Regions from separate parts of the Nonomuraea sp. NPDC050790 genome, predicted to be linked through region 1. Evidence: riboswitches for the same ligand, from Rfam matches in the RefSeq annotation. Region 1 holds a riboswitch; the other holds the start of a gene.
What was found. A riboswitch is a leader RNA that binds a small molecule or an ion and turns the genes downstream of it on or off. The one in region 1 is predicted to bind glycine.
Positions count from the first base shown of each region.

Region 2: it holds a riboswitch for glycine, as region 1 does, so the genes downstream of both, gcvT (glycine cleavage system aminomethyltransferase GcvT) here and gcvP (aminomethyl-transferring glycine dehydrogenase) in region 1, are expected to answer to the same signal.

Region 1 covers NZ_JBITGF010000001.1:923,811-940,356, forward strand. Annotated here, with positions in the region: gene ACIBEJ_RS04250 (CDP-alcohol phosphatidyltransferase family protein) at 17-598, shown strand; gene ACIBEJ_RS04255 (sugar phosphate nucleotidyltransferase) at 603-3,110, shown strand; gene ACIBEJ_RS04260 (FHA domain-containing protein) at 3,748-4,260, shown strand; gene ACIBEJ_RS04265 (MerR family transcriptional regulator) at 4,284-4,910, shown strand; gene ACIBEJ_RS04270 (bifunctional nuclease family protein) at 4,996-5,466, shown strand; gene ACIBEJ_RS04275 (MerR family transcriptional regulator) at 5,614-6,231, shown strand; glycine riboswitch at 6,291-6,388, shown strand; gene gcvP (aminomethyl-transferring glycine dehydrogenase) at 6,541-9,369, shown strand; gene ACIBEJ_RS04285 (esterase-like activity of phytase family protein) at 9,553-10,707, shown strand; gene ACIBEJ_RS04290 (tetratricopeptide repeat protein) at 11,083-11,880, shown strand; gene ACIBEJ_RS04295 (hypothetical protein) at 11,960-12,310, opposite strand; gene ACIBEJ_RS04300 (alpha/beta family hydrolase) at 12,394-12,984, shown strand; gene ACIBEJ_RS04305 (DUF5999 family protein) at 12,986-13,177, opposite strand; gene ACIBEJ_RS04310 (TetR/AcrR family transcriptional regulator C-terminal domain-containing protein) at 13,391-13,951, opposite strand; gene ACIBEJ_RS04315 (hypothetical protein) at 14,058-14,456, shown strand; gene ACIBEJ_RS04320 (P1 family peptidase) at 14,475-15,539, opposite strand; gene ACIBEJ_RS04325 (hypothetical protein) at 15,805-16,546, opposite strand, start outside.
Region 2 covers NZ_JBITGF010000012.1:215,071-229,925, forward strand. Annotated here, with positions in the region: gene ACIBEJ_RS44965 (MerR family transcriptional regulator) at 187-459, shown strand; gene ACIBEJ_RS44970 (L-serine ammonia-lyase) at 940-2,316, opposite strand; gene gcvH (glycine cleavage system protein GcvH) at 2,383-2,772, opposite strand; gene gcvT (glycine cleavage system aminomethyltransferase GcvT) at 2,807-3,898, opposite strand; glycine riboswitch at 4,031-4,129, opposite strand; gene ACIBEJ_RS44985 (cation:proton antiporter) at 4,157-5,587, opposite strand; gene ACIBEJ_RS44990 (M28 family peptidase) at 5,889-7,562, opposite strand; gene ACIBEJ_RS44995 (M4 family metallopeptidase) at 7,559-9,838, opposite strand; gene ACIBEJ_RS45000 (LysR family transcriptional regulator) at 9,926-10,882, opposite strand; gene ACIBEJ_RS45005 (gamma-glutamyl-gamma-aminobutyrate hydrolase family protein) at 11,074-11,766, opposite strand; gene ACIBEJ_RS45010 (3-oxoacyl-ACP reductase) at 12,128-12,892, opposite strand; gene ACIBEJ_RS45015 (aldehyde dehydrogenase family protein) at 12,895-14,238, opposite strand; gene ACIBEJ_RS45020 (glutamine synthetase family protein) at 14,248-14,855, opposite strand, start outside.

The DNA.
Region 1 (16,546 bases):
GCAGTAGGGTCGCAGCGTGAGCGAAACTTCCGCCGAGGACCGGATCTGGACAGTTCCGAACCTGCTGAGCTTCCTGCGCCTGCTGGGCGTCCCCGTGTTCCTCTGGCTGGTTCTGGGGCCCAAGGCGGACGGCTGGGCCATCGCGCTGCTGATGGTGGCCGGGTTCACCGACTGGCTCGACGGCAAGATCGCCCGCGCCTTCAACCAGACCAGCCGCCTCGGCCGGATCATCGACCCCGCCGCCGACAAGCTCTACGTGTTCGCCACGATCCTCGGCCTGCTGCTGCGCGAGGTCATCCCGTGGTGGCTGGTGGTGCTCATCATCGGTCGGGAACTCTTCGTCGCGAGTTTCGCTCCCGTCCTCCGCAAACATGGCTACCGGGCACTACAGGTGCATTTTCTGGGCAAAGCCGCCATGTTCAACCTCATGTACGCCTTCCCGCTCCTCTTCCTCGCCTCCCACACTGGGTGGTATGCGGAAATTGCCCGGATTACCGGCTGGGCCTTCGCCATCTGGGGAACGGGCCTGTACTGGTGGGCAGGGCTGTTGTATGTGGTACAGGTGCGCCAGCTCGTAAAAGCCGACAAGAAGGAGTGATCGGGTGAAGGCGGTCGTAATGGCGGGCGGGGAGGGCACTCGGCTGCGACCGATGACCGCCAACCAGCCCAAACCCCTCCTGCCGGTGGCCAACCGCCCGATCATGGAACACGTGCTCCGGCTGCTCAGACGGCACGGTCTCACCGAGACCGTCGTGACCGTGCAGTTTCTCGCCGCGCTCGTGCGCAACTACTTCGGCGACGGCGACGAGCTCGGCATGAGCCTCAACTACGCCACCGAGGACCTCCCGCTCGGCACCGCGGGAAGCGTCAAGAACGCCGCCGGCAAGCTCAGGGACGACCGCTTCCTGGTCATCTCCGGCGACGCCCTCACGGATATCGATTTATCCGACATGATCCGTTTTCATCGTGAGAATGCGGCGCTTGTCACCATCGGCTTGAAACGTGTGCCCAACCCGCTCGAGTTCGGGATCATCATCGTCGACGAGCACGGCCGCATCCAGCGCTTTCTCGAAAAGCCCACCTGGGGCCAGGTCTTCTCCGACACCGTCAACACCGGCGTGTACGTCATGGAGCCCGAGGTCCTCGACGAGGTCGCCGACGGCGAGGTGGTCGACTGGTCGGCCGACGTCTTCCCCCGCCTGCTCAAACGCGGTGCCCCGCTCTTCGGCTACGTCGCCGCGGGCTACTGGGAGGACGTCGGCACCCACGAGAGCTACCTCAAGGCCCAGGCCGACGCCCTGTCGGGCCGCGTCCAGCTCGACATCGGCGGCTTCGAACGCTCCCCGGGCGTCTGGGTCGCCGAGTCGGCCACCGTGGACCCCGACGCGATCCTGAAGGGCCCCCTGCTCATCGGCGAGTACGCCAAGATCGAGGCCGGCGCCGAACTGCGCGAGTTCACCGTCGTCGGCAACAACGCCCTGGTCCGCGAGGGCGCCTTCCTGCACCGCGCGGTCCTGCACGACAACGTCTACCTCGGCCCCGGCGCCCACCTGCGCGGCTGCGTGATCGGCAAGGGCACCGACCTCATGACCGGCGCCCGCGTCGAGGAGAACGCCGTCATCGGCGACGACTGCGTCATCGAGGCCGAGGCCTACGTCTCCAGCGGCGTACGCGTCTACCCCTTCAAGACCATCGAGGCCGGAGCGGTCGTCAACACCAGCGTCATCTGGGAGTCGCGCGGCCAGCGCAGCCTGTTCGGCCCCCGCGGCGTCAGCGGCCTGGTCAACGTCGAGATCACCCCCGAGCTGTGCGTACGGCTGGCCAGCGCCTACGCCACGACCCTCAAGAAGGGCGAAAGGGTCGTCACCGCCCGCGACTCCTCCCTGGCCGCCAGGGCGCTGAAGCGGGCCGTCATCGGCGCCCTGACCGCCAGCGCCATCAACGTCCTGGATCTGGAGGCCGCCCCGCTGCCCGTGGCGCGCTTCCACACCTCACGCGAGGCCGCCGCGGGCGGCATCGCCCTGCGCACCACCGCGGGCGACCCGCAGAGCCTCGACATCGTCTTCATGGACCAGCGCGGCGCCGACCTGCCCCCGGCCGCCCAGCGCAAGCTGGAGCGCGTCTTCTCCCGCCAGGAATTCCGCCGCGCCTTCCCCGGCGAGATCGCCGAACTCCGTTACCCGGCAAGGGCCGTGGAGGACTACTCCCGCGAACTGCTGGCCTGCGTGGACATGACCGGCGTACGCGACATGAAGGTCGTCGTCGACTGCGCCGGCGGCACCTCCACCCTGGTCCTGCCGACGCTGCTGGGCCGGGTAGGCGTGGAGGTCCTCACCGTCAACGCCCGCCTGGACGAGACCTCGCCCACGGAAACCCTCGCCGAGCGCCGCCGCGACCTCCAGCGCCTGGCCGAACTGGTCAGCTCCGCCAGGGCCGCCTTCGGCGTGCGCTTCGACCCCATGGGCGAGCGCATCGCCCTCGTGGACGAGATGGGCCAGCTCATCGGCGAGGAACGCGCCCTGCTCGTCGTGCTCGACCTCGTGGCCGCCGAACGCAGAGGCGGCCGGGTGGCCCTCCCCGTAACCACCACCAGAGTCGCCGAGCAGGTCTGCCGCTTCCACGGCGTCCAGGTCGAGTGGACCTCCACCGCCACCGACGCGCTCACCTCCGCCGCCGCGGCCGACGACCTGATCTTCGCCGGCGACGGCCGAGGCGGCTTCATAGTCCCGGAGTTCAGCCCGGCCGTGGACGGTCTCGCCGCCTTCATGCGCCTGCTCGGGCTGGTGGCGCGCACCCGCCTGTCCCTCAGCCAGATCGACGCCCGCATCCCCGAGGCTCGCCTGCTCAAGCGCAGCGTCCCCACTCCGTGGGCCGCCAAGGGCGCCGTGATGCGCTCGGTCATCGAAGCCGCGGAGTCGGTGGGCGAGGGCCTGCGCGTGGACACCACCGACGGCGTACGGCTGGCCGCAGAGGACGGCAGCTGGGCCCTCATCCTCCCGGCCGCCACCGAACCCGTCACGGACGTCTGGGCCGAGGCCGCCGACGCCGACGCCGCCCAGGCCCTCCTGGAACGCTGGGCCAGAATCGTCGAACAGGCCTCCGGCGCCTGACCCCAGCCCGCCCACACAACCCTCCGGGGACATTGACACCCCGGCCAGTCGCACACGCCCGCTCACGCATGCCTGCGCCCGACAAGCAATCGCGGCGGCCCGTCCCATCGTCCCCTCACGCGGGCCTCGCTCACGCGGGCCTCGCGGCCCGTAGCGGGCCGCGCGGGTCGCAGGAGCGTGTCGCGCGGGGCTTGTACGCGGCGGGTGGAGCGCCTGGGTTGGGTTTGGACTGGTGGGTCGGATGGGGCTTGAGGGTTGCGGTGGGCGGGTGGTGTCCGTGCGTTGGGTGGGGCTTGGGGGTTGCGGGGGGCGGGTGGGGCGTGGGGGTGGGGTGGGAAGGGCGTTCGGACGGGGACACGCCGGATTGTCGAGTGGATCACCAGGCGGGCATATGGGATCATGACCAGCCGGATCGTCCATCAGGCGAGAGGAACGTGACAGAAAGGCAGCGCGGCGGCATGGACCTTGAGGCAGACTCGGCGGTAACTTTGTCACCGTCCAAACCTGTCGTCAGGCGTCCGTCTTGACCTTCGTCGCTGATCAGCGTAAGTTGCGGCATTCGCAAACTTGAAGAGCGAAGCGAGGCGCGCCCCGAGCACCGTCGCCGCGACTTCGCGGTAGGAGGCCGAGCCGATCGATGCCGAGCGTCTACTGCACGCAGTGCGGGCACGCCAACCCCGAGGATGCCCGTTTCTGCTCCCGCTGTGGGTCACCGCTGACCAGACCCGAGGTCGCCGGGGACACCACATCGACCATCTCGGTCGCGGGAATCGAGGCGTACGAGGCGGAGACCGGTGAGTTCATGCTCGCCGAGCGGGCCCTGGTGGAACAGCTACCTCCGGGCACCGCGCTGCTCACGGTCACCAGGGGTCCCAACGTCGGCAGCCGCTTCCGGCTCGACAAGGACCTCACCACGACCGGCCGCCATCCCGAGAGCGACATCTTCCTCGACGACATCACGGTCTCGCGCCGGCACGTGGAGTTCTACCGCCACCCGGGCGGCCAGTTCTCCGTGCGCGACGTGGGCAGCCTCAACGGCACCTACGTCAACCGCGAGCGCATCGAGGAGGTGCCGCTGCACTCCGGCGACGAGGTGCAGATCGGCAAGTTCCGGCTGGTCTTCCTGATGCGGACCGCCGCCGCGGGATGACCTCTCAGGCGGCCCGCTCGCACATGAGCATCGGGGAGGTGCTCGGCCTGCTGCGCGCCGAGTTCCCCGACGTGACGATCTCCAAGATCCGTTTTCTGGAGGGGGAGGGGCTCATCGAGCCCGAGCGCAGCCCGTCCGGCTATCGCAAGTTCACGCATCTGCACGTGGAGCAACTGCGGTTCATCCTGCGCGAGCAGCGTGACCACTATCTCCCGCTGCGCGTGATCAAGGATAAGATGGCCGAGTCGTTCGGCCGGCCGCATGCCGTACAGGAGACTTCCGAGGTGCGGCTGAGCCGCGCCGAGCTCCTGGAGGCGGCGGGGCTGAGCGAGGAGACGCTCACCGAGCTGGAGGACTACGGCCTGCTGGCTCCCGTCGCGCGCCGCTACGACGAGGACGCGCTCCAGGTGGCCCGCAGCGTCGGCGCCCTGGCCGGGTACGGCCTGCACGCCCGCCACCTGCGGGCGGTGAAGGCCGCGGCCGAGCGTGAGGCCGGGCTGGTGGAGCAGACCGTCGCCCCGATACTCAAGCGCCGCAGACCCGGCGCGATCGGGGAGGCCGACGAGGTGGCCAGGGAGCTTTCGGCACTTCTGCTCGACCTGCACGCGGCCCTGCTGCGCACGGGTGTGCGGAGCGTCCTGGGCCGATGAAGAGGCCACCGGCGCGCCCTCAGGTGTCCGCCGGGTGTTACGTTGAATTGCATAAGAGCGGTCAGGTGTCGGATACGGAGCAGCCGTGTTGCAGATGGAGGTAGTGGGCGTTCGCGTTGAAATGCCCACAAATCAGCCGATCGTCTTGCTCAAGGAGGCACACGGAGAGCGGTTCCTGCCGATCTGGATTGGGATGACCGAGGCGACCGCCATCGCGCTCGCCCAGGCCGAGGAGCCGCCGCCGCGGCCCCTGACCCATGATCTGTTCCGCGACGTGCTCAGCGCGCTCGGCGTCGGCCTGCGCGCGGTCAACATCGTCGCGCTGCGTGACGGCATCTTCTTCGCCGATCTGGTCTTCTCCAACGGCGTCGAGGTGAGCGCCAGGCCGTCCGACTCCATCGCGCTCGCCCTGCGCACCGGCGCCCGCATCTTCGCCAGCGAGGAGGTCGTGCAGGAAGCCGGTGTGATCATCCCCGACGACCAGGAGGACGAGGTGGAGAAGTTCAGGGAGTTCCTTGACACGATCACGCCCGAGGACTTCGGCAGGGCGGGGTAGGTATTTCAGTGCATTTACGCTTCACGACGCGCCGAGCCGGATCGTTGACTGCGCTTGGTCACGGTCCTACGGTGCAAGTGAAACCCGTGGTCGCGCGTTGCGAACCCCCAGATCAGGCCGCGGGATGAGAGAAAGCCGGAGGTCCGCGTGGCGGTCAGCAGCGGCGAGGGAAAGACGGCCGGCCAGGAAGATCCGGTGCGGCGCGAGAGTGCGCGGCAGCGTGCCGGAGAGCAGGGCCTGCTCTTCGACGACGCCCCGACGGCGCTCCCTGGTGACATCGGCTACCGGGGCCCCACGGCCTGCTCGGCGGCCGGCATCACCTATCGGCAGCTTGACTACTGGGCCAGAACCGGCCTGGTCGAGCCCACGATAAGGGCCGCCCAGGGCTCCGGTTCGCAGCGCCTGTACAGCTTCCGCGACATCCTGGTGCTCAAGGTCGTCAAGCGACTGCTCGACACCGGTGTCTCGCTCCAGCAGATCCGCACCGCCGTACAGCATCTGCGGGACCGAGGCGTCGCCGACCTCGCGCAGATCACGCTCATGAGCGACGGCGTCAGCGTCTACGAGTGCACCTCCGCCGACGAGGTCATCGACCTGCTGCAGGGCGGGCAGGGTGTGTTCGGGATCGCGCTGGGCAGGGTCTGGCGTGAGGTCGAGGGGTCGCTCGCGGAGCTGCCGGGGGAAAGAGCAGCGGCCGGTGACGACCCGGCCGACCACCCCGCCGACGAGCTGGCCCAGCGGCGGCGCGCACGCAAGATCGGATGAGCGGGTGCGCCGGAGCGACCGACGCGGTCCGGCGTAGTAATCTAGGTCCCGAAGGCTGACGACCCCGTGCGGGAGAGTCTCCGGCCCACCCAGGCCGGGGCGCCGAAGGAGCAACCCTCCCCGGAATCTCTCAGGCAACCGGTACCGCTCGGGTGAGGCAACTCTGGAAAGCAGGCACGCCGGCCAGGCGCGCCTCACCGACGGTGCAAGCCCCGCCCGCGGGGTGAAGCTCTCAGGTCCCATGACAGAGGGGGAGACCCGGCCACCGCGCCCCGGCGCCGGTCTCCATCGCCTCGGGAGGGCACCCTCATGACCGACCTGACAGCACCTCCGTTCTCCACCCGCCACATCGGGCCCTCGGCCGACGAGCAGCAGCGGATGCTGGAGACCGTCGGCTTCGAGTCGGTCGCCGACCTGGTCGCGGTGGCGGTCCCCGAGGCCATCAGGGCCAAGGACCGGCTCCGGCTGCCCGCCGCGGCGAGCGAGAGCGAGGTCATCGCCGAGCTGCGCGAGCTGGCCGGCCGCAACCGGGTGCTCACCTCGATGATCGGCCTGGGCTACCACGACACGATCACGCCCGCGGTGATCCGCCGCAACCTGCTGGAGAACCCCGGCTGGTACACCGCCTACACGCCCTACCAGCCCGAGATCTCCCAGGGCCGCCTCGAGGCGCTGCTCAACTTCCAGACGGTGGTCTCCGACCTCACGGGCCTCGACGTCGCCGGCGCCTCCCTCCTCGACGAGGGTACGGCCGCCGCCGAGGCGATGACCCTGGCCCGCCGGGCCGGCAAGTCCAAGAGCAACGTGTTCGTCGTCGACGCCGACGCCCTCCCGCAGACCAAGGCCGTGCTGGCCACCCGCGCCGAGCCGCTCGGCATCGAGCTGGTGGAGTCCCCGCTCGACGGCGAACTGCCCGAGTGCTTCGGCGTGCTGGTGCAGTACCCGGGCGCCTCGGGCCGGGTTCGCGACTTCCGCGCCGTGGCCGAGCGCGCGCACGCCGCCGGCGCCCTCGTGGTCGCCGCCGCCGACCTGCTGGCCCTCACGCTCATCGCCGCGCCGGGCTCGCTCGGGGCCGACATCGCGATCGGCTCCTCCCAGCGCTTCGGCGTGCCGTTCGGGTTCGGCGGGCCGCACGCCGCGTACATGTCGGTGCGGGAGGGGCTGCAGCGGCAGATGCCCGGCCGCCTGGTCGGGGTCTCGGTCGACGCCGACGGCGACGCCGCCTACCGGCTGGCCCTGCAGACCCGCGAGCAGCACATCCGCCGCGAGAAGGCCACCTCCAACATCTGCACCGCGCAGGTGCTGCTGGCCGTCATCGCCGGCATGTACGCCGTCTACCACGGGCCCGAGGGGCTGCGGCGCATCGCCCGGCGCGCCCACGCCCACGCCGTGACGCTGGCCGAGGTGCTGCGCGCGGGCCGGGTCGAGGTCGTCCACGGCGAGTTCTTCGACACCGTGACCGCCCGCGTGCCCGGCAGGGCCGCGCAGGTGGTCGCCGAGGCCGCCGCCCGGGGCGTCAACCTCTGGCAGGCCGACGCCGACCACGTCTCGGTCTCCTGCGACGAGAAGACCGAACTGGCCCACCTGGAGCGGGTCGCCGCCGCCTTCGGCGTCTCCGTGGAGCTGAGCGACCTGGCCGGCGAGGACGCGCTGCCCGCCGCCCTCGCCCGCGAGGACGACTACCTGTCCCACCCGGTCTTCCACAGCCACCGCTCCGAGACGGCCATGCTGCGCTACCTGCGCAGGCTGCAGGACAAGGACATCGCCCTCGACCGCTCGATGATCCCGCTGGGCTCGTGCACGATGAAGCTCAACGCGACCACCGAGATGGAGCCGATCACCTGGCCCGAGTTCGCCGGCGTCCACCCCTACGCCCCCGCCGAGCAGACCGAGGGCTACCTGGAGCTGATCGGCACGCTGGAGTCCTGGCTGGCCGAGGTGACCGGCTACGACGCCGTCTCCATCCAGCCCAACGCCGGCTCCCAGGGCGAGTTCGCCGGCCTGCTGGCCATCCGCGCCTACCACCAGGCCAACGGCGAGGCCGGCCGCGAGGTCTGCCTCATCCCGTCCTCCGCCCACGGCACCAACGCCGCCAGCGCCGTCATGGCGGGCATGCGCGTCGTCGTGGTCGCCTGCGACGACGAGGGCAACATCGACCTGCCCGACCTCGACGCCAAGATCGCCAAGCACCGCGACGCGCTGGCCGCGATCATGGTCACCTACCCGTCCACCCACGGCGTGTACGAGGAGACCATCACCGAGATCTGCGCCAAGGTCCACGAGGCCGGCGGCCAGGTCTACGTCGACGGCGCCAACCTCAACGCGCTCGTCGGCCTGGCCAAGCCCGGCGAGTTCGGCGCCGACGTCTCCCACCTCAACCTGCACAAGACCTTCTGCATCCCGCACGGCGGCGGCGGCCCCGGCGTGGGCCCCGTGGCCGTCCGCGCGCACCTGGCCGCCTACCTGCCCGGTCACGCGCTGCGTCCCGGCTCGCCGGTCGGTCCGGTCTCCGCCGCCCCGTACGGCTCGGCCGGCATCCTGCCCATCTCCTGGGCCTACATCAGGATGATGGGCGGCGAGGGCCTCAAGGCGGCCACCGAGCAGGCCATCCTGTCGGCCAACTACCTGGCCCGCCGCCTGGCGCCGCACTACCCGGTCCTCTACACCGGCCGCGGCGGCCTGGTCGCCCACGAGTGCATCATCGACCTGCGCCAGATCACCAAGGAGACCGGCGTCACCGTCGACGACGTGGCCAAGCGCCTCATCGACTACGGCTTCCACGCGCCCACGATGTCCTTCCCGGTGGCCGGCACGCTGATGATCGAGCCGACGGAGAGCGAGGACCTGGCCGAGCTTGACCGCTTCGCCGACGCCATGGCCGCCATCCGGGGCGAGATCGCCAAGGTGGCCTCCGGCGCGTACGACAAGGCCGACAACCCGCTGCGCAACGCCCCGCACACCGCCGAGGCCGTCACCTCCGACACCTGGGCCCACCCCTACACCAGGGCCGAGGCCGCCTACCCGGTCAGCTCGCTGCGCGACGGCAAGTACTGGGTGCCGGTGCGCCGCATCGACCAGGCCTACGGGGACCGCAACCTCGTCTGCGCCTGCCCGCCGCTGGAGGCGTACGAGGACTGACCTCGACTGAAGGCCCCGGGAAGCGCTTTGTGCCTTCCCGGGGCCTTCGGCGTTCCAGGGCCGGGAGCCGTCGGTAAAGGCTGGCGCGGTCCCGGCATGTCCTCATGACTTTCCTCTTGATCCACGCTCTCATGTGCTTGCCCAGGCCCCTGACGGGCCCGATTCCAAGCCGTGGAGCTGTGAATGATCCTTCTGGGAAGATCGGTGAAGGCCGCCCTGGCGCTGGCGCTGGCGGCCGGCGCGCACCTCGTCGTGGCCCCGCCGTCGAGCGCCGCCGCCCCGGAGCAGGGGCTCAGAATCACCCGTTTTCTCGGCGAGCAGCGCCTCCCGCACCGGATGGAGTTCGAGGGCACGGTCGTCGGCGGACTGTCCGGCATCGACCGCGACCCGCGCACCGGCACCTGGTACTTCATCTCCGACGACCGCTGGCGCTACAACCCCGCCCGCTTCTACACCGGCGCCCTCGACATCGACCGGCGCACCGGCGCGTTCACCGGGGTGCGGCTGACCGGCGCCACCACGCTGCTGAGCCCGGACGGCACCCCCTATCCCGGGTACGGCAAGCCCGGCTCGGCCGACCCGGAGACCATCCGCTTCGACCGGTGGACCCGCCGCCTGCTGTGGGGCGACGAGGGCGACCGGCCGGACGAGCGCGACCCCGGCATCCCGGTCTCCGACATGGCCGTGCGCTGGGCCGGTCGCGACGGCCGGCACCTGGGCGCGCTGCCGCTGCCCCGCAACCTGAGGCTCACCACGACCACGAGCGGGCCGCGGCGCAACGCCGGGTTCGAGGGGCTGACGTTCGCCCCGCGCACGATCGCCGCGATCGTGGAGGGCGCCCGCCACGAGGACGGCGAGCCGCCCACGGCCGAGTCCGGCGCCCCGGCCAGGATCACCGTGTGGGGCCGCGACGGCCGGCTGCGCGGGCAGTACGTCTACCCGGTCGACCCGCTGCCCGCCGCCCCCGTCCCGCCCGATGGCGCCGCCGACAGCGGCGTGTCGGAGATCCTCGCCCTGGACGACCACCGCTACCTGGCCCTGGAGCGCTCCTGGATCGAGGGCGTGGACTACAAGGTCAAGCTCTACGAGATCGACCTGCGCCGCGCCACCGACGTCCGGAACCGCGACAGCCTGGCGAACGGCCGCCCCTACCGGCCCGTCTCCAAGCGCCTGGTCATGGACCTGGAGAACGTCAGGGCGCCCGTCCAGAACCTGGAGAGCCTGGCCTTCGGCCCGCGCCTGGCCACCGGCGAGTGCACCGTGGTGATCGGCAGCGACGACAACTTCGACCAGGGGGAGGTCACGCAGTTCCTGGCGTTCGGCGCCCGGGGCTGCTGACGCCCCGCACCGGCCGGGCCCCTCACGCGCCGGCGTGGCCGGGTCGGCCTTGCCGCCGATCACCAGGATCGGACCGGAGCCCGTGGCGCCGATCCGGGTGGCCTCCGGGTCGCCCGGCACCGGTCGAGGCTGTCGCGGCACCTGATGGCCACGGCGCTGGTCCCACCCGGCGTGGCTGCGGTTCTCATGGCGTTCAGCGTGATCATCGGGGGTGCCGGCCACCAGTGGCGTATGTCATCGGCGGCGCTGGACGTTTGTCATGGGGCAGGCAACAAGAGCGTGTCCATCAGGGATAGATGAGGACAGGCCGAGTTGCGAGACGTGATCGCTCCGAGTCGTTAGGCTCGGGGCGATCAACGTTCAGAAGGAGCCTCCTTGACACCCCCAGACGTCGACGCGTCCCCGCTGGAACACGCCAGGAGGCTGGCCGAGGGCGGTGATCTCGACGCGGCGGCGGCGATCCTGTCCGAGCTGGCCGCCGACCCCGCGGGGCCCGACCGGGCGCAGGCCGCGGTGGGGCTGGCGGTCGTGCTGGAGCAGCGGGGCGACGCCGAGGGCGCGCGGGCCGCCGCCCGGGTGGCGCTGTCGACCGGCCATCCCGAGTACGGCGCGCAGGCCGCCTGCCACCTGGCCCAGGGCTTCGAACGCGAGAACCGGCCCGAGCAGGCCAGGGGCGCCTGGCAGGCGGTGCTCGGCATGGGCGCGCCGGAGTACGTGGCGCTGGCGCGGCTGGGGCTGGCCAGGCTGGCCGTACAGCAGGACGACCTGGAGACGGCGGAGGAGGAGCTGCGCGCGGCGCTCGGCGCGGGCGACCCGCACCTGGGCGCGCGGGCCGCGCAGCAGCTCGGCGACCTGCTGCTGCTCCAGGGTGAGCCGGGAGAGGCGGCGGACGTGCTCATGGCGGCGCTGCACGACGCGCCCGCCGCGGAGGTGGCCAGGCTGCGGGTGCAGCTCGGGATCGCCCACCTGGAGCTGGCGTGCGCGGAGTTCGCCGGGGCGGTGGAGGACGGCGACGAGCCGGGCACCAGCGCGCTGGCCATCGAGCTGCTGGCGCGCACGCTGCCGCTGCGCGGCCGGGCCGAGGACGCCGACCGCGTCTGGAGCTACGGCCTCAACCACGCCGACCCGGCACTGGCCGAGGAGGTACGGCTGCGCCTCGGCCGCGACGGCTGAGCGCCCCGCCTGCGGCAGAGCCCTCGTGCGCATGGCAGGACCGTCCCGCCCGCGGCGCCGGCGTCGTTGGCCGGGCGGGTCAGCGGCCGCGCATCACCGCGACGGCCGCCACGATGTTCACCACGATGATCATGAGCCAGACCATGCCGAGCCCGGCGGGACCGGCCGCGGAGCCGGCGATGGCCGTCAGCGGGATGCTGAGGCCGAGCGAGCCGAGCGCGATAGGGACCATCGTCGAGGTGTTCGACTTGTGCTGTTTGCCGGGCCGGGCGCCGTGGGCGTCGAGTTCGGCGCGCACCCGGGCGGCGATCGTGGCGTCCAGCCGCTCCACGAACGATTCCACCAGCGCCTGCTCGTATTCGGGACCGAGATCGCGCCGGGCGTCGAGAGTCGCCTGCAGCTCGTCGCGGAGAGGACGCATGTCTGCCATACGGTGATTGTCTCCTCCCGGCGGCACGCCGTCATCCGACCTGAGAGCCAGGTCCCGCCTCCTCCCCGAGTACGGTTGGCGGCATGGAGATCACCACTGCGCGCGGCCCGGCGCGGGTCGACCTCGACGAGGTCAGGCGGCCGAAGCTGCTGCTGGTGCTGACGCACGGCTCGGCGGGCACGGTGGACGCGCCCGACCTGCTGGCGGTGCGCGGGCAGGCGCTGGAAGCGGGCGTCAGCGTGGCCAGGGTGACGCAGCCGTTCCGGCTGGCGGGGGCCAGGGCGCCGGGCTCGCCGGAACGCCAGGACGAGGCGTGGGAGGTCGTGCTGGCGGAGCTGGTCGCGCGTTTTCCCGGGCTGCCGCTGGTGCAGGGCGGGCGGAGCAACGGGGCCCGGGTGGCCTGCCGTACGGCGCGGCGGGTGGGCGCCGCGGCGGTGGTGGCGCTGGCGTTTCCGCTGCATCCGCCGGGCCGGCCGGAACGTTCCAGGGCGGAGGAGCTGCGCGCGGCGGGCGTCGACGTGCTCGTGATCAACGGGGACCGGGACCCCTTCGGGGTGCCGGACCCGGCAGACGCCGCTGAGCTGGTCGTCCTGCCGGGGGAGGGACATGATCTGAAGAAGGACCCCGAGAGGGTGGGCGAGATCGTCGCCCGCTGGATCGTACGTTACGCCTAGGTTAGGCGGCGCCCACGGCGGGGCGGTGCGGTGCGATGACGATGCCGCCGGGCAGGAGCTCCCCGGTGTCCTCGAACAGGACGACGCCGTTGCAGAGAAGGCTCCACCCCTGCTCGGGGTGACAGGCGAGGGTTCGCGCTGCCTCGCGGTCGGGCGCCTCGGCAGACGGGCAGACCGGGTCGTGCGGGCACATCGGCGTGCCTCCGATATCTCGTGGATGGCTCCCCTGGCGCACTGAGCGGACGGGGAGCGGCTCGGGCTTGTTCGGTTCTAGCAAGTGTGCGACGTGGGTCACACCATCCGACATAGCCCGTTCGGGCGGTTAGTGGAGGGTGCCCCGGGTGAGTCTGTGACCTACGACACAGCGTGTCTTATGCAGGATAACGGTCCAAGCGTGACACGCCGACTAAATTTGCAGTCCTTTGATGAGCGCGTCGAGCCCGCGCTCGAAGTCGGCGTCGGCCCGCTCGTCGCGCCGGGTCCAGGTGTCGACCTCCGGATCGGCCCAGCCGGACTGCTGCACCTCGACCGCGACGCTGCCGAAGACGAAGGCCCGCATGGTGCGCACGGCCTCGGCGGCGGCGGGCAGGCCGGCGTCGGCGAGCTGGTCGGTCTGCTCCTTGATCGACAGGGTCGTGGCGCCCTTGGGCGGCCTGGTCAGGGCCAGCGCGAGCACGCCGGGGTGGTCGCGCAGCGCCTCGCGCCCCGCCCTGCACCACGCCCTGGCCGTCTCCTGCCAGCTCGGGCCCGCCTCGACCTGGACGGCGGTGACGTGCTCGGCCAGGGCGTCCATCAGCGCGTCCTTGCCGCGGGGCAGGTGGTGGTAGATGGCCATGGCCTCCACCTCCAGCGCGTCGCCCAGGCGGCGCATGGTCAGCCGGCGCAGGCCCTGGCTGTCGGCGATGTGGAGCGCGGCGTCGATGATGCGCTCGCGGGACAGGGGCACGGGCGGTCGCTTCGCGGGCATGTAAGAAATCTACTATGTAAAGGCGCCCGGGCGGGTCCGATTACGGCCGGTGTCCCGCGACGGCGTACGCTACGCCTGATACGCAGCGTTGAGAAAGGCAGAGTCGATGGCGTTTTTCCGTCCCCGGGTGAGCCGCGAGGCCGAGGTGCGCTACCACGCGGACATCGAGATCTCCAAGACCTTCCCCGACCTGCTGGCCAAGGCCCGCGAGGCCGAGCTGACCGTGCGGGAGCTGCGCGCCGCCGACGCCGACGACATCGAGCTGCTGGCCGCGGGCCGGGTCTTCGACAAGGCCCTGACCGAGGCGCTGCGCGGCGCGGAGGCGGGCCAGCGGGCCACCTTCGGCGTCAAGGCCTACGACGACCGCATCGCCCGCCGTAAGGCCAAGGCCACGCCCGCCGGGGCCGAGTGGAGCGCCGAGGTGGAGCGGCTGCGCACCCTGCGCGAGGAGAACCGGATGTGGGGCATGCCGCGCGTGCCGCGCCCGGTGCCCGCCACGTTCTGACCGCTCCCGGCGGCGGCTTCAGCGGTTGAGCAGTTCGGTGAGGCGGTCGAGCGGGAGGGCGGGGGAGCGGTGGCCGTCGCGGCCGATGCTCTCCCGCGCACCGGTCAGCGCGTTGAGCACCGCCTCCTCCACCGCCTCGACCACGGCCGTGTAGAAGGGGTCCATGCGGCCCCACGGCACGAACCGCAGCGTCTCGTACGCGTCTCCCGCCGCGAACCCGCTGGTCAGCGCCCCCTCGTTGGCCGTGGAGAAGGCCAGGAAAATGTCGCCGGAGAAGTGGCTGCCGGTGGTGCCGGTCCTGGCCAGGCCCATCGGGACCCGGCGCGCCAGCGCCTTGCACTGGCCGGGCAGCAGCGGCGCGTCCGTGGCCACCACGACGATCACCGATCCGGCGCCCGCCCGTGCCCGCGCGTGCTCCTCCATGGGGTTGTCGTCGAGCAGTTCGGGGCCGACGCGTACCCCTGCCACGGTCAGCTCGCCGCGCCTGCCGAAGTTGGCCTGGACGAACGCGCCCACCGTGTAGGTGTCGGCGGCGTGCTCGACCAGGCGGGAGGCGGTGCCGGAGCCGCCCTTGAAGCCATAGCAGTTCATGCCGGTGCCGCCGCCGACGTTGCCCTCGGCGATCGGGCCGCCGGCCGCCGCGTCGATGGCCTGGCCGGCGTGCTCGGGGCGGACGTGGGGGCCGTTGATGTCGTTGAGGTAGCCGTCCCAGGTCTCGGCGACCACCGGCAGCAGCCATTCGGCGCCGAGCGCGGGGTGGGTGGCGACGACCCAGTCGATGACGCCGCGGTGGACGGTGCCGACGGCGTGGGTGTTGGTGATCGTGACGGGCAGCGTCAGCGCGCCGCTCTCCTCGATCCACGTCACGCCGGTCATCTCGCCGTTGCCGTTGAGCGAGTGGACGCCCGCCGCGCACGGCACGCCGACGTCCTCGCGGCCTCTGGGCAGGATGGCGGTGACCCCGGTATGGGCCGCGCCCTCGGTCAGCGTCACGTAGCCGACCTGGACGCCGGGGACGTCGGTGATGGCGTTGGCGGGGCCTGGGCGGCCCTGCAGGGCGATGGGAAGCTCTCGAGCGCGCACCCCGCCATCCTACGGACGGACGATCACCGGGAGAACAGGGGGCGATCCGGTTGTCGGCCATCTTCAGCGCCGCGCCGACGGCCGCGTGCGTGTCGAGGAAGCGGCAGACGCCCAGGCGCCCGCCGAACAGCACGCCGGGGCGCGGGCGTCGTGGCCGAACCGCTGCTCGGGATACGGGCTACGGATGTACGTCTGGCGGGAGAGCGCCGAGATCACCCCGGCGGCGCAACCACCTGTTACGCCACCGGAGGGGAGAACTGATCACCTAGCGCACGGCGCCGGACCTGGTCAGGAGGTCCTCGTACCAGGCGGCGCCGGGATGGTCGGTCGCCGGGTAGCTGGCCAGGGGCGTGGTCGCGTTGCCGGTCGAGTTAAAGCCCCAGCCGCGTACCAGCCGTCCCGCCTGGCGGGAGGCGGTGATGAACCCGGAGGCGCTCGCGGGCGCGGCGTAGAACAGCGCGTCCTGCTGCAGTTCCGCGCTGTTGCCCTGCTGGAACTCGGTGAAGGCGGTCTGCTGGAAGCGGATGCGCGCGCCGGTGTGCCGGTCGGTGTCGATCCGCAGGGTCTGGGCCGGGGTGGGGCCGTCGGCGCCGGTCCAGACGCGGACGCGGGCGGTGCCGCTGGCCGAGGTGGTCTTGTCGTAGCGGGCGTCGGCGGTCCTGGCGTTGCCGCTCCAGGTCACCGACCTGGCGGCCCCGTCGAGCACGCCGTTCCACGTCCAGTTCTGGTCGTTGCTCTGGCTGCGGTGGATCTCGCGCAGCCGGGTGCCCGCCGGGTCGGTGAACCGGACCGTCGGCAGGACGCCGTTGTCGTAGCGGCGCGAGGCCGACCAGGTGATCTCGCCGTCGGCGGCCAGACGGCCGACGCGGTACCACAGCGTGGTCGCGCTCTGCGACTGGTGGACCTCGACCAGGTCTCCGTTGTCGTTCAGGGCGACGGCGGGGGTCACGCCGCTGTCGTAGCGGCCGTGGCGCAGCCAGGTGACGCGGCCGTCGGCGCCGTACACG
Region 2 (14,855 bases), on a different contig from region 1:
GACCCCAAGCTCCCAACCCCCGCACCCAACGGGCTAAACCGACTTCCCCGACAGCTCAGACCCGGTCGAAACGCCCGAACGGAACCTCACGGCCGCCGACGCGGCAGGCGACCTCATCACCACCCTCCAGGACCTCGTCAGGTTTGACGCCATGGCCCACCTGATGTGCGACGGGCGGATGGACGGGTGCTCACCATCGGCCAGCTCGCCGCCCACGCCGGAGTGACGGTACGCGCCGTCCGCCACTACCACCACCTCGGCCTGCTGGCCGAGCCGGAGCGGGACGCATCCGGATATCGTCAGTACGGCGCCGCCGCGGTCGTCGACCTGATCCGGATCAAGACCCTGGCCGAAGCCGGGGTCCCCCTCACCCGGACCGACGAACTCCTGCACGCCGAGCCCGGCCACTTCGCCGAAGCCATCACCGAGATCGACTTCTTGGATGGCGCCACTTGGTGATCGTATCCCTGTGAGCCCTCGTTACCGATGGCCGCCAGGGCGCCGCTGGGGCAGTTGACGGCTGCATTATCCACAGCACACGCTCAGGGGCGGAGGCCCGGCTCGCGTGCGCGATTTTGACGTCGGCGAACGCCATCTGTTCCGCATGTTGTCCGGCAGTTACGACGGCAGTCGCATCTGCCCGCAATCCACGCGGCTCGTACGGTCCGCCAATGGCCTCTTGGTAGGACTTGATCAACCGGCGGGCGTTGCGGTGCGCGCAGGGCCGCCGAAGCCACATCCTCAGGCAGCCTCAACGCAGGCGCAACAGCAGGACCTCGGCCACGTGGGGAGCGCGAGGGTTCTCCCTCGCCCGGGGTGTGGGGCAGAGCCCCACAGTCACAGCCCGACCCCAATGCGCGAAGCGCCCAATAGGGAGGACCTTTGCCAGTCAGCCCTGAACTCTGAAGCGCGAAGCGCGGCTTGTGAAGACCTTGTCTGTCAGCACTCGATCACGTTGACGGCCAGGCCGCCTCGGGATGTCTCCTTGTACTTGTCCAGCATGTCTCGGCCTGTGTCGCGCATCGTCTTGATGGCCTTGTCCAGGCTGACGAAGTGGCGGCCGTCGCCTCGCAGGGCTATGCGGGCCGCCGTGATGGCCTTGATGCTGGCCACCGCGTTCCGTTCGATGCACGGGATCTGGACCAACCCGCCGATCGGGTCGCAGGTCAACCCAAGGTTGTGCTCAATGCCGATCTCTGCGGCGTTCTCCACCTGCTCGGGGGTGCCGCCCAGGACCTCGGTCAGGCCCGCCGCGGCCATCGAGCACGCTGAGCCGACCTCGCCCTGGCAGCCCACCTCCGCACCCGAGATCGACGCGTTCTCCTTGAACAGGACGCCGACCGCGGCGGCCGTCAGCAAGAAGCGGACCACTCCCTCATCATCCGCCTGCGGGACAAAGCGCGTGTAATACGTAAGAACCGCAGGGATGATGCCCGCCGCGCCGTTCGTCGGGGCTGTCACGATGCGGCCTCCTGCCGCGTTCTCCTCGTTCACGGCCAAGGCGAACAGCGACACCCAGTCCATCGTCTGCAGCGGGTCCTTCTCCGGGGATTCGCTGCACAACCGGCGGTGGAGCTGGTGGGCGCGGCGCCGTACCTTCAGACCGCCGGGCAGTACGCCCTCCTTGCTGATCCCGCGCCGCACGCACTCGGCCATCACGCGCCAAAGGTTGAGGATGCCCTCGCGGATCTCCTGCTCGCTGCGCCCGAACGCCTTCTCGTTCTCCAGCATGAGCCCGGAGATCGACAGGCCGGTGTTGTGGCAGTGCTTCAGGAGCTCTTCCGCCGTGGTGAACGGATACGGCAGGACGGTGTCGTCGGGCTTGATGCGGTCGGCGCCGGTGGCGTTCTCGTCGACGACGAAGCCGCCGCCCACGGAGAAGTACACCTTTTCGCGGAGTTTCTCCCCGTCCGAGGCGAAGGCGGTGAAGCGCATGCCGTTCGGGTGCTCGGGCAGGCTGATCTTGCGTTCGAAGACCAGGTCCTCGCCCACGACGAACGGGATCTCGCGCTCGCCGTAGAGACGCACGGTGCCGGCGGCGCGCATGGCGGCGAGGCGTTCGTCGACGGTGTCGACGTCCACGAGTTCCGGCTTCTCGCCGGACAGGCCGAGCAGTACGGCCTTGTCACTGCCGTGACCCTTGCCGGTCAGGCCGAGGGAACCGTAGAGGATGGCCTCGACCCGGGCGGTCCGCTCCAGGAGGCCGTCTTCGTGCAGGCCGCGGGCGAACTTGTGCGCGGCTGCCATCGGGCCGCCGGTGTGCGAGCTCGACGGGCCGATTCCGATCTTGAAGAGGTCGAAGACGCTGATCGCCATTGATGCGTCCTTCCGCAACAGGGGGGAGGGCGGTGCCGGGGCCCGGTGGCGGACCCCGGCGGGTGGTCAGGAGTCGCCGGAGGTGAGTGCTCCGTACTCCTCGGCCGAGAGAAGGTCCTCCGGGTCGCCTTGGAGGCGGATCCGGAACATCCAGCCCTCGCCGTAGGGCTCGCTGTTGACGAGCGAGGGGTCGTCCACGACGGCCTGGTTCACCTCGGTGACCTCGCCGCCGACCGGCGCGTAGATCTCGCTCACCGACTTGGTCGACTCGACCTCGCCGATGGAGTCGCCGGCCTCGACGTTCGAGCCCGCCTCGGGAAGCTGCACGAAGACGACGTCACCCAGGGCCTCGGCCGCGAAGGCCGTGATGCCGACGGTCACGGTGAGGCCGTCGTCGAGACCGGCCACCCATTCGTGCTCCTTGGTGTAGCTCAGCTCGTCAGGGATGCTGCTCACTTACGTCCTCCTGCTGGTTACTGATTCTCGCCCGTCACGAACGGGCGCTGCGCTTGTAGAAGGGCAATGGGACGAGGTCCATGCCTTCTTGGCTGCCCCGGATGTCCACGGCCACGCCTTCGCTGACACCAGTGTCCACGTAGGCCATCGCGATGGGCTTACCCAGGGTCTGGGAAGGGGCCCCGCTGGTGACCTCGCCGACCACGGCGCCGTCCTTGGTCACCGGGTACCCGTGGCGGGGGACCCGGCGCCCGTGCGCGACCAGTCCGACCAGGCGCCGCCGCGGCGGGTCGTCCTTGACCGCCTCCAGCGCCGCCCTGCCGACGAAGTCACCGGGCTTGTCGAATTTCACCACTCTGCCCAGGCCCGCGTCGAACGGGGTGAGCGCGGTGGACAGCTCGTTGCCGTAGAGCGGCATGCCGGCCTCGAGACGCAGCGTGTCGCGCGAGGACAGTCCGGCCGGCATCAGCCCGTACGGCTCGCCCGCCTTGACCAGCGCGTGCCACAGCGGCACCGCGTCCTCGTTGGCGACGAACAGCTCGAAGCCGTCCTCGCCGGTGTAGCCGGTGCGGGCGATGAGGGCCTGGGCGCCGGCGACCACGCCGGGCAGCCCCGCGTAGTACTTGAGCCCCTCAAGGTCGGCGTCGGTGAGCGTGGAGAGGATCTCCTGGGCGCGCGGACCCTGCACGGCGACGAGCGCCCACTGCTCGGACTGGTCGTCCACGGCGGCGTCGAACCCGGCGGCGCGCGCGGTCAGCTCGCGGGCCACGAGGAGGTAGTTGGAGGCGTTGGCCACGACCATGAAGCGGTCCTCGGCGAGCCGGTAGACGATCAGGTCGTCGAGGACGCCGCCGTCCTCACCGACGATCATCGTGTAGCGGGCCCGGCCGGGGACGAGCGCCGAGAGGTGGCCGACGAGCGCGTAGTCGAGGGCCTCGCCGGCCTGCGGGCCGGTCAGGAAGATCTCGCCCATGTGCGAGAGGTCGAACAGTCCGGCGGCGGTGCGCACGGCGTTGTGCTCGGCGGACTCGCTGCCGTAGCGCAGCGGCATCAGCCAGCCGGCGAAGTCGGTCAGCGTCGCGCCGAGACTCTCGTGAACGTCTCGCAACGGTGTCGGTCGGGACATTGGTCTTCGCACCTCAGGGCAGGGTCGGATGCCAGCATCCTCCCCCTCTGTCATCGATGCCTGAGAGCTTCGCCCGGGTTTTGCCGGACTTTCACCTTCGGCGAGGCCCGGAGGCCTGCTTTCCAGAGGCACCTCGCCCGAGCGGTCCTTTGCCTTGAGAGGTTCGCGGGGAGGGCTTGCTCCTTCAGGGGCTCTGACCGGATTGTCAGAACGCTCTCCCGCACGGGTTCACCGGTGTCTTGGTCCAGCCTAGTGCCGTCACGGGGGTGTTGTCGCGTGTGGATCGCGCAGATCGATCTCTTCTGTGAGCTTGTGAAGGGTCGTGGCGCCGATGCGGCCCTCTGTGTACATCTGGCCGAGCGTCTCGCGTTGCGCCCTGGCGAGCTCGTCGCGCAGGTCATGGGGCGCGCGGGTGTGCGCCTCGACCGCGAGCAACTGCCGCTGCGCCCACAGCGTGCCGGTGTCGAGCCGGTGGGAGATCTGGTCGAGTCTGCGCATCGCCGCCGCGGCCGCCGCCTGCCGCGCCCGCGCCTCCTCCGGCGCCGCCAAACCCCCACTCTCCGGTACGGCGGAGCGGCACGTGAGCAGGGCGAACCCGCTGACCAGCACCACCGAGGCGGCGGCGAAGATCAACGCGTCCTGGGCGGGCAGCGCCGGGATGGCCAGTGCGATGGCCAGCGTCGAGGCCCCCCGGGTGCCGCCCAATGTCACGGCCCGCACGTTGCGCCGGTCCACGGCCAGCGCGAACGCCAGCCGTACCAGAAAGGTGGCGCCCAGCAGGGCGGCGGTCACGAGCAGGACCGTCGCGATCGGCAGGCCGGAGTGCGCGGCGCCCAGGTCGCGGAGCTGGAGCCCGAGCAGGACCGCGAGCGTCCCGCCGAGCAGGAACGTCAGGACCTGCCAGGTGATCCGCTCGGTGGCCCGTGCGGGGGTGTGGAAGAGGCGGCCGCGCGCGCCGACGTAGAAGCCGGCGGCGGTGACGGCGAGCGGGCCGGACAGTCCGAGCTTGCTCGCGCTGACCTCGGCGACGAACGGCGTGGCCAGCGAGAGCACGATCAGCGTGCCCGAGTCGGCCAGGCGGCGGCGCAGGTGCACGACGGCCCAGCCGATCGCGAGGCCGGCCAGCGCGCCGCCGGCGATCGCGCCGGCCAGTTGGAGCGCGGCCACGGAGACGGTTTCGGGGCGTTTGAGCTGTTCCAGGCCGATGGCCAGCAGGACGACCGCGACGCCCTCGTTGATCAGGCTCTCCCCGCGCAGCACGGTGAGCACGCGTTCCGGCGCGCCGAGCCGGTCCAGGACGAGCGCCTGAGTGGGTGCGAGGGCGGCGCCGACGGTCAGCGCGGCGCCCCAGGGCAGGCCGGGGAGCAGCAGGTGCGCGACGAGGGTGACGGCGCCGGCGGTGGCCAGGGTGAGGCCGACGCCCAGCAGCATGATCGGCCGCCAGGCGGCGCGCGACTCGCGGGGCGCGCTGCGCGAGGTGGCGTGGTGGTAGAGCAGGGGCGGGATGAGCAGGGTCAGGACGACGTAGGGGTCCATGGACACGACCGGCACCCAGGGCAGGATGCCCACGAGCATGCCGAGCAGCACGAGGAACGGCAGGGGCGGCAGCCGCCACCTGGTGCTGAGAAAGCGGGCCAGCACGATGGAGACGGCGACGAGCGCGGCGATGATCACCAGGTCGCTGGACAAAAGCTCGGGCTCCCTCCTGAGGGGGACGGGTTCCGGACAACGGTGGCGAGCCTAAGGGGGAAGTGTCCGGAAATGTCCGAGCTTGGAGGGTGGGGTGATCAGTGTTTGCCGAGAGGTTCAGGTGTCCCGCGTGTCGCTTGCCCTGCCTTTAGCGGGTCTTTCATCGCACACGACGCGGCCGGCCGTCCCCCCGGATGAACGGCCGGCCACGAGGTGTGGCCGGGAACCTGGCACACCCCAGCGGTTCCCGGCCACGTCTGTACGACCGGCGCCTGGCGGGACGCCGGCCGTACATGCTCCTCTAGATGCGCTGCCAGAGCGCGGGTGTGCCGGGCGGCTCCCAGCCGGGCAGGCTCGTGTGGCTCTGCAGGCACCGGTAGCTGGCGCCCTGGTAGCTCACGGTCGTGCCGGCCGTGTAGGAGGTGTACGGCGCCCATTCGTTGCCGGTGCTGCCCACGGTCAGAGTGAACGTGGCCGAGCGGTCCGTGCTGGTGCCGTCGCCGTTGAGCGTGATCGGGTAGCTGCCCACCGCGACCGAGGACGTGGTCGCGATCGACACCGCGGCGGTCTGGCCCGCGGTGATGGTGGCCGGGCTGAAGCTCACCGTCACGCCCTGGGGCGCTCCTGAGGCCGTCAGCGTGATCTGCTGGGCCTGGCCGGAGGTGACCTGGGTGTTGACGGTGGCGTTCGCGCTGCCGCCCGGCTGGACCGAGGCGGAGGCCGGGCTGACCGAGAACGAGTAGTCGTTCTGGACCTGCCCGATCGTCAGGTTGAACGCGGCGGAGCGGTCGCTGTCAGCGCCGTCGCCGTTGAGGGCGATCTGATAGCTGCCGTTCGCCGCCGCCGCGGACGCGGCGACCGTGACCGTCGAGGACTGGCCCGCCGTGATCGTCTGCGGGCTGAAGGAGACGGTCACCCCGGCCGGGACGTTGCCGGCGGAGAGGCTGACCTGCTGCGCCTGGCCGGAGGTGACCGCGGTGGTGAGCGTCGTCGTCGCCGACTGGCCCGGTTGGAGGGTTGCCGAGGCCGGGCTCACCGCGATGGAGTAGTCGTTCTGCTGCGACTGGCCGACGGCCAGGGTCCACAGCGCGTGCGCGGCCGCGTCGGCGTTGCGGTCGAGCGCGGTCGTGTTGATGTTGGACGGGTAGGTGTCGCACGCCGAGTGGTAGCAGCGGTCGAACGACTGGTTGGCCTGCCCGCCCCACTTGGCGGCCTGGGCGGCAGTCTTGCGCTCGCTCGCCCCGGTGAAGACGCCGCCGACGCGTACGCCCGCGTTCTTGAACGAGGCGTGGTCGCTGCGCCCGTCACCGATGCGCTCCGGCTCGGTCTGCACCCCGATCGAGGTGTAGTAGTCGTTGAACAGCCGCTGCAGCGCCACGTCGTCGTCATAGACGAAGTAGCCCGGGTTGGGCGAGCCGGTCATGTCGAAGTTGAGGTACGCCTCGACGCCCGCCGCACCACCGTTCTGCACGTAGTAGCGCGAGCCGATCAGGCCCTGCTCCTCGGCGCCCCACCAGCCGAACCGGACGTGCTTGGTCACCGTCGGCCGCTGGGCGGCCAGGGTCAGGGCGATCTCCAGCAGGGCCGAGGAGCCCGAGCCGTTGTCGTTGATCCCCGGTCCCGCGGCCACGCTGTCGAGGTGGGCCCCGAGCATGATGGTCTGGTTGGTCGGGCCGCCCGGCCAGTCGGCGATGAGGTTGCTGCCGCCGCTGAAGGTCTGGATCCGGGTGGTGTAACCGGCCGCGTCCAGCTTGCCCTTGATGTAGTTGACCGAGGCGGTGTACCCGGGACGTCCCGAGGCCCGGTTGCCGCCGTTGGCCGAGGCGATCGACTGGAGCTGGCTGAGGTGGGCTGTCACGTTGGCGACCGGGATGTTGGGCGGCGCCGCGACGGCCTGGGCGCTCGTGGCGCCGGCGAGGGGGGCCAGGGCGGCCACCACGATGGTGGCCAGCCCTGACACTAGGAGTTTCTTCACAGCGGCTGCCAGAGTGCGAGCACGTTCGGCGGCTCCCAGCCGGGCAGGCTGGTGTGGCTCTGCCGGCAGCGGTAGCTGGCGCCCTGGTAGGTGACGACCTGGTTGACCGTGTAGGAGGTGTACGGCGCCCATTCGGTGCCGGTGCTGCCCACGGTCAGCGTGTAGGTGGCCGTCTTGCTGCCGCTGGCGGCGGTGCCGGTGAGCGTGATCGGGTAGGAGCCCGCCGCGACGCCGGAGGTGGTGGCGACGGTCACCTGCGAGCTCTGGCCCGCGGTCACGGTGGCCGGGCTGAAGGTCACGGTCACGCCCGAGGGCTGGCCGGAGGCCGCCAGCGTGATCTGCTGGGCGGAGCCGCTGGTCACCGCGGTGTTCACGGCGGTCTGGGCGGAGCCGCCCGGCTGGGTCGAGCCGGAGGCCGGGCTGACCGCGAACGAGAAGTCGTTCTGGACCTGCCCGATCGTGAGGTTGTAGGTGGCGTTCTTGTCGACGGCGGTGCCGTCCGCGGTCACCTGTACGGCGTGGCCGCCCACCGGGCTGCCCGCCGAGGTCGTCAGCGTCAGCGTCGAGGTCTGGCCGGCGGTGATCGTGGCCGGGTTGAACTGGGCCGTGACGCCGCTGGGCAGGGTACCGGCGCGCAGCGTGATCTGCTGGGCGTTGCCGCTGGTCACCGTGGTCCTAACCGTGCTCGTGACCTGCCCGCCGGGATCGGTCTGGCCGGAGGCCGGATCGAGCGTGAGCGAGAAGTCGTCGGTCGGGGCCGTGCAGGTCGGCTCGCCGGACTGGGCGCCCAGGCGGATGCCGTCGAAGGCGGCCTTGACCACGTTGAACTCGGCGCAACTACCGGGCCACAGCTCCTTGGCGGACTGCAACGCGGCGACGCGGACCTTGGTGTGCGTCCACGGCGACGTCTTCTTGTTGAGGGTGTTCATGAAGACCTGGGCGGCCTTGCGGACGCCGATGCCGGTGATCGCCGGGCCGTTGTCACAGCGGGTGCTGGCGGGCTTGCCCGGAGGGTTGGTGCCCTCTGCCATCAGGTAGAACCAGTGGTTCTGCGGGCCCGCGCCGGCGTGCACCTCGGGGAAGGACCCCGGGGTGTAGCAGTTCGGGTGGCCGAGAGCCGACGGGTTGTACATGTTGCGGATCGGGCCGCCGCCCAGCGCCGGCTCCTCGCCGACCAGGTAGTCCGGCGGGTCGTTCGGGTTGTTGACGTAGTGCTCGGTGACGGCGCCGAAGATGTCACCGGTGGACTCGTTCAGGCCGCCGGCCTCGTTGCCGGAGCCCGCGCCGCCGGGCGTGGTCTGGAAGATGGCGTGGCCGTACTCGTGGCCGACGACGTCCATCGAGACCAGGTTCTTGCGGGCGGCGCCGCTGGCGCCGTTGTGGCCGTAGTTGGTGTACGAGCCGTTCCAGAACGCGTTGGCCTGGGCGAGGCCGACACGGGCCGGGAATCCGCCGCCGGAGCCGTTGATGCCGTTGCGGCCGACCCACTCCCGGAGCATGTCCCATTCCTTCTGGACTCCGTAGAGGACGTCGACGCAGGCGGTCGTCAGGTCGGTGGCGCCGCCGTTGCCCCAGGGGCTGGAGCCGGTGAAGGCGGAGCCGTTCTGGCCGCCGCACTGGATGCCGCGGCGGTTGGGGTCGACCATCGAGGTGGCCTGGGTGTCGATCTGGACGGTCCCGACGTAGTGGGCCCGTCCCTCGGCGGCCTTGACCAGCTCGACCTCGTCGATGACCGCGCCGGTCAGCGCGTCCACGTAGACGGTCCTGTTGTTGGACGGGCCGGTGACCGTGGTCGCGTACGCCAGCCTCGGGGTCTTGCCCGCGGCGTGGACGACCAGCGACGGCGCGCTGACGCTGTCGACCTTCTTGATCCGCGCCTGCGAGGTGGCGGCGGCGGTGGCCGCGCTCACCTTCGGCGTGGTGCCGACGTTGATGACGGCCCGCTGGCCGGTGGTGACGTCGGTGACCGACTGGCCGGAGGCATCCGTCGTGACGACCACCTCGCCGCCGTAGACGGGCAGGCCCTTGTGGGTGCGCGAGTAGGTGAGGAACTGGATGCCGTTCGCGCCGGGGATGTTCGCCTGGAGCTGGTATGCGTCATCCTGCGCTGTGCGCAAGGAAGGAGCGAATGCGGCAAGCGCGCCCTGCGCCGAGGTGACGGCGCTCTTGGACTCGCTTGGGGTTGGGGGATCTTGTCCGGCCTGCGCCGCCTGGGGTACCAGGGTCAGCGCCAGCGCGAGTAACGCGGCGGCCGACACTTTGAGCTTGGGGTTCACTCTCGTGGCTCCTTGGGGGGTGTGAATCTGGCTGGAGTCAACCCCAAGCTGACATCAGGGGCTCACGCACCGTAACCCCACAATTTGTCATAACGTCACACTATGGGCGCCATGTCGCCGCAGCCACGCGTTGTACGTGGGGTTGCGCATCGCCTCTGACCAATAGGTCTTGGTGACCGCCTGGACGAGGTCCTTGGAGTGCGGAGCCAGCGCTCCGTGCTCGGTCCAGCCGATCAGGTGACGCATCTTCATCGGCGATCCGACCAGCGGCCTGATCACGATGCCGTCCCGCGCCGGGCTCGTGGCCTGGAACAATCCGACGCAGCGGCCCTCCGCGATCAGGTCCAGCGCCACGCTCAGGTCCACCTTGAACCCGACCATCGGCGAGAACCCGTGATCGGCGCACGCGGTCCAGAAATGCTCGCGCGGACCCGACTCCAGCAGGGCGTGCTGCGCCCACTGCTCCTTGGCGAGATCCGCCAGATCGATCTCGTCGTGCGCCGCCAGAGGGTGACTGGCCGTCAACCCCACGAAGACCGGCTCGACCGCGATCTCGGCGTAGACGGCGCCCTGGGGCGGCTGCAACTCGTGGCCGGGATAGTCGTCCAGCGTGGCCAGTTCGATGCGCTCCGACTCCAGCAGACCGGGAAGGACCTCTGTGGTCTCCTCGGTACGCAGGCTGATGTCGGCCTCGGGTAACAGGCGGCGCAGGGCCTTGGCCGCGTAGATGGCCAGCCGGGTGAGGGCGCAGCCGACGCGGATGGTGTCGCGTTCGTCCCGCGCGTGGCGGCGGGCGTCACGCGCCAGGTCGTCGAAGGCGGGTAAGACGGAGCGCGACCTCAACAACAGCCAGCGGCCCAAGGGCGTGGGCGTCGTTCCTTCGCGGCCCCGCTCGAACAGCGGGCCGCCGAACTGCCGCTCGATGCGGCGAAGCTGCGCCGCGAGCGCGGGCTGGGACATCCCGAGCGACGTCGCCGCCTTGGAGATGCTCCCGGTGTCCGCGATCGCACATACGACTCTGAGATGCCGGACCTCGAGCTCCACACTTCGAGAGTAAAAGTAAAGAAGCTTTCCAGTAAGACCCAATTCAGAATTGGCTGCTGACCTGGCGTTCACCGGGCCGACATGACCCGTCCTACCTCGTGTACTACCGCGGCGGCGGGATCCGGGGCCCTTGCGGAAGTTGTGACCCCCGGACTTGACTGGCCACCCCTTCCGGCGTTGGCGGGGTCCCGTCAGGGTGTGGCGGCGGCGGTCAGGGCGTGGAAGAGGGCGGGGTCGCGGCCCGCCTCGGGGTGCCATTGAACGGCCAGCGCGAAGGGGTGGGCGTCGAGTTCGACCGCCTCGACGGTGCCGTCCTCGGCACGGGCGCTCACGGTCAGACCGGCGCCCAGGCGGTCCACGGCCTGGTGATGGTAGTGGGGCACGGGGAGCGGCGCCTCGCCGAGCACCTTGGCCAGGCGGGTGCCGGGCTCGGCGGTGACGGGCAGGTGTCCGAACGTGCCGGGCGCGGGGGAGTGGCCCTCGTGTCCGGTCACGTCGGGCAGATGCTGGTGAAGCGAACCACCGAGGGCGACGTTGAGCACCTGCAGGCCCCGGCAGATCCCCAGGAAGGGCACCCGAGCCTCCAGGGCCGCCGCCATCACCCCAAACTCCGCCTCATCACGAAATTTCCTGACATAGGACACGCGATCATGCGGAGCCTGGTCATACCGGGCAGGATCGATGTCACCGCCTCCGGCCACGATGAGACCGTCGAGCCGGCCGACGAGCCCGGCGGGATCGCCGGCCGGAGGCAGGATGACCGGCTGCCCACCGGCCGCCGCCACCTGCTCCACGTACATGTACGGCAGCAGCGCCGCGTCCATCTCCCACACGGTGAACCGCGCGGGCTCCACATAACACGTGATCCCGATAACCGGTCGCATACTCACATCCTCACGCATCGGACCGCCAGGGGCCTCCGGCATCGGGCGGCCGAGCCGCATGGGCCGAACTGCCCGAGGCATATGGGGCGGACCGCCCGAGGCGCGTGTGTCGGGTGGTCCGAGGCGCGTGTATCGGGTGGGCCTGGGCCGTGGGCGTCGGGCGGGGCTGGGCCGTGGGTGTCGGACTTGCCGTGGGAGTGGGCCGGCGTGGGTCGTCGCGGTGGCCCGCCCCGCGCGGCCGCCGGCCGTGGCCCTGGAGTGCCGCCCGCCCCGTGCGGTGGGTGGCGGGGGCGGCGGCTCTGCCGTAACGGATCAAACGCGTCAGACCCGCCACAACAGAGCAGAAGTCCGACGCGACAGATCAGAGGGGGGTGACATAGGCGCTGGAGATGCCGCCGTCGACCAGGAACTCGGAGGCGGTGATGAAGCTGGCGTCGTCGCTGGCGAGGAAGGCGACCGCGGCGGCGATCTCGGCGGCCTCGGCGAAGCGGCCGACCGGCACGTGGACCAGGCGGCGCTGGGCGCGCTCGGGGTCCTTGGCGAACAGTTCGCGCAGCAACGGCGTGTTGACCGGGCCGGGACACAGCGCGTTGACCCGGATGCCCTCGCGGGCGAACTGCACCCCCAGCTCGCGCGACATCGCCAGCACCCCGCCCTTGGACGCGGTGTAGGAGATCTGCGAGGTAGCCGAGCCCATCACGGCCACGAACGAGGCGGTGTTGATGATGGAGCCCTTGCCCTGCCGTCGCATGTAGGGGAGGACGTGTTTGCAGCACAGGTACACGCTGGTCAGGTTGACCTCCTGCACGCGCCGCCAGGCGTCGATGCCGGTCTCCAGGATGGAGTCGTCGTCCGGCGGCGAGATGCCGGCGTTGTTGAAGGCGATGTCGACGCTGCCGTAGGTGTCGAAGGCGGTGGCGTACATGCGGGCGACGTCCTCGTCGGCGGTCACGTCGGCGCGCACGAAGATCCCGCCGACCTCCTCCGCGGCCTGCTTGCCGGCGTCCTCGTCGATGTCGACGCAGACCACCCGGGCGCCCTCCTCGGCGAACCTGCGCGCCGTGGCCAGCCCGATCCCGCTGCCCGCGCCGGTGATGACGGCGACGCGGTCCTGCAAACGCTGCATGTCTATGACTCCCAGGAGATGAAGACGTTCTTGGTCTCGGTGAAGGCGCTGAGGGCGTCGGGCCCGAGTTCGCGGCCCAGCCCCGACTGCTTGAAGCCGCCGAACGGGGTCCAGTAACGCACCGACGCGTGCGAGTTGACCGACAGGTTTCCGGCCTCGACCGCGCGGGCCACCCGCAGCGCCCGGCCGACGTCGCGGGTCCAGATGGACCCGCTCAGGCCGTAGGGGGTGTCATTGGCGATGCGTACGGCGTCCGCCTCGTCCTGGAAGGCCACCACCGACACCACGGGCCCGAAGATCTCCTCGGTGAACGCGCGGTCGGTCACCCGCGAGGTGAGGACGGTCGGCGGGAACCAGTAGCCGGGCCCGTCCGGGCAGGCGCCCTGCAGATGCGGCCGCTCGACGAACCCGCGCACGCGCTCCAGGTGCTCGGCGCTGATCAGCGGCCCCATCTCGGTGCTCTCGTCGAGGGGATCGCCGACCTTCACCTCCAGTACGGCGGCGCCCAGCCTCTCCAGGAACTCTTCATGGACGGCCTGCTCGACCAGGATGCGCGATCGGGCGCAGCAGTCCTGCCCGGAGTTATCAAACACGGCATACGGCGCACTTTTCGCCGCTTTTTCGAGATCAGAGTCCCGAAAGACGATATTTGCGGATTTGCCGCCTAGCTCCAGCGTCAAGCGCTTCACGTGGCCCGCGGCCTTCGCGGCGATCTCCTTGCCCACCTCGGTCGAGCCGGTGAACACGATCTTGGCCACGTCCGGATGCTCGACCAGCCGGGCCCCGGCGACCTCGCCCGCCCCCGGCAGCACCTGGAGCACGCCCTCCGGCAGCCCCGCCTCCAGCGCCAGCTCGGCCAGCCGCAGCGCGGTCATCGGCGTCCACTCGGCCGGCTTCACCACAACGGTGTTGCCCGCCGCCAGCGCCGGCGCGACACCCCAGGTCATGACCACCATGGGGAAGTTCCACGGCACGATCACGCCCACGACGCCCAGCGGCTCCTGGAAGGTGACGTCCACGCCGCCGGGCACCGGGATCTGCAGGCCGTGGTTGCGTTCCGGGGCGCCGGCGTAGAAGTGCAGCACGTCGCGGACGTTGCCGGCCTCCCAGCGGGCGTTGCCGATCGTGTGGCCGGCGTTGGCGACCTCCAAGTGGGCCAGTTCCTCGCCGTGGCGGTCCACCAGGTCGGCGAACCGGCGCAGCAGCCTCGCCCGGTCACCCGGCGACACCTGGCGCCAGCCCGCGTATGCCCGCTTGGCACGCTCCACGGCCCGGTCGGCCTCGGCCGCGTCGGCGAGTTCGACCTCGGCCACGACGGCTTCCGTGGCCGGATTGATGATCTTCATGCTGGTCCCTTACAGACGCTCGAAGCCGCGGAACATTTCCCAGTCTGTGACCGCCGCGTCGAAGGCGGCCAGTTCGACGCGCGCGTTGTTGGCGTAGTGGGCCACGACGTCCTCGCCGAAGGACTCCCTGGCCAGCTTCGAGCCCTCGAACAGGGCGAGCGCGTCGCGCAGCGTGTGCGGCACGGTCTCGGCGCCGGAGGCGTAGGCGTTGCCGGTGAAGGCGTCCTCCAGGTCGAGCTCGTGGTCGACGCCGTGCAGGCCGGCCGCGATCAGCGCGGAGACGGCCAGGTACGGGTTGACGTCGCCGCCCGGCACCCGGTTCTCCACCCGCAGCGAGTGGCCGTGGCCGACCAGGCGCAGCGCGCAGGTGCGGTTGTCCACGCCCCACTTGACCGCGGTCGGGGCGAAGCTGCCTGGCACGTAGCGTTTGTAGGAGTTGATGTTCGGCGCGTAGAAGAGCGTGAGCTCGCGCAGGAAGGCGAGCTGGCCGGCGATGAAGCGGGCGCCGAGCTCGGACATGCCGTGCGGCCCCTCGCCGGCCATCACCGGTTCGCCGGCGGTGCCGCGCAGGCTGATGTGGATGTGGCAGGAGTTGCCCTCACGCTGGTTCGGCTTGG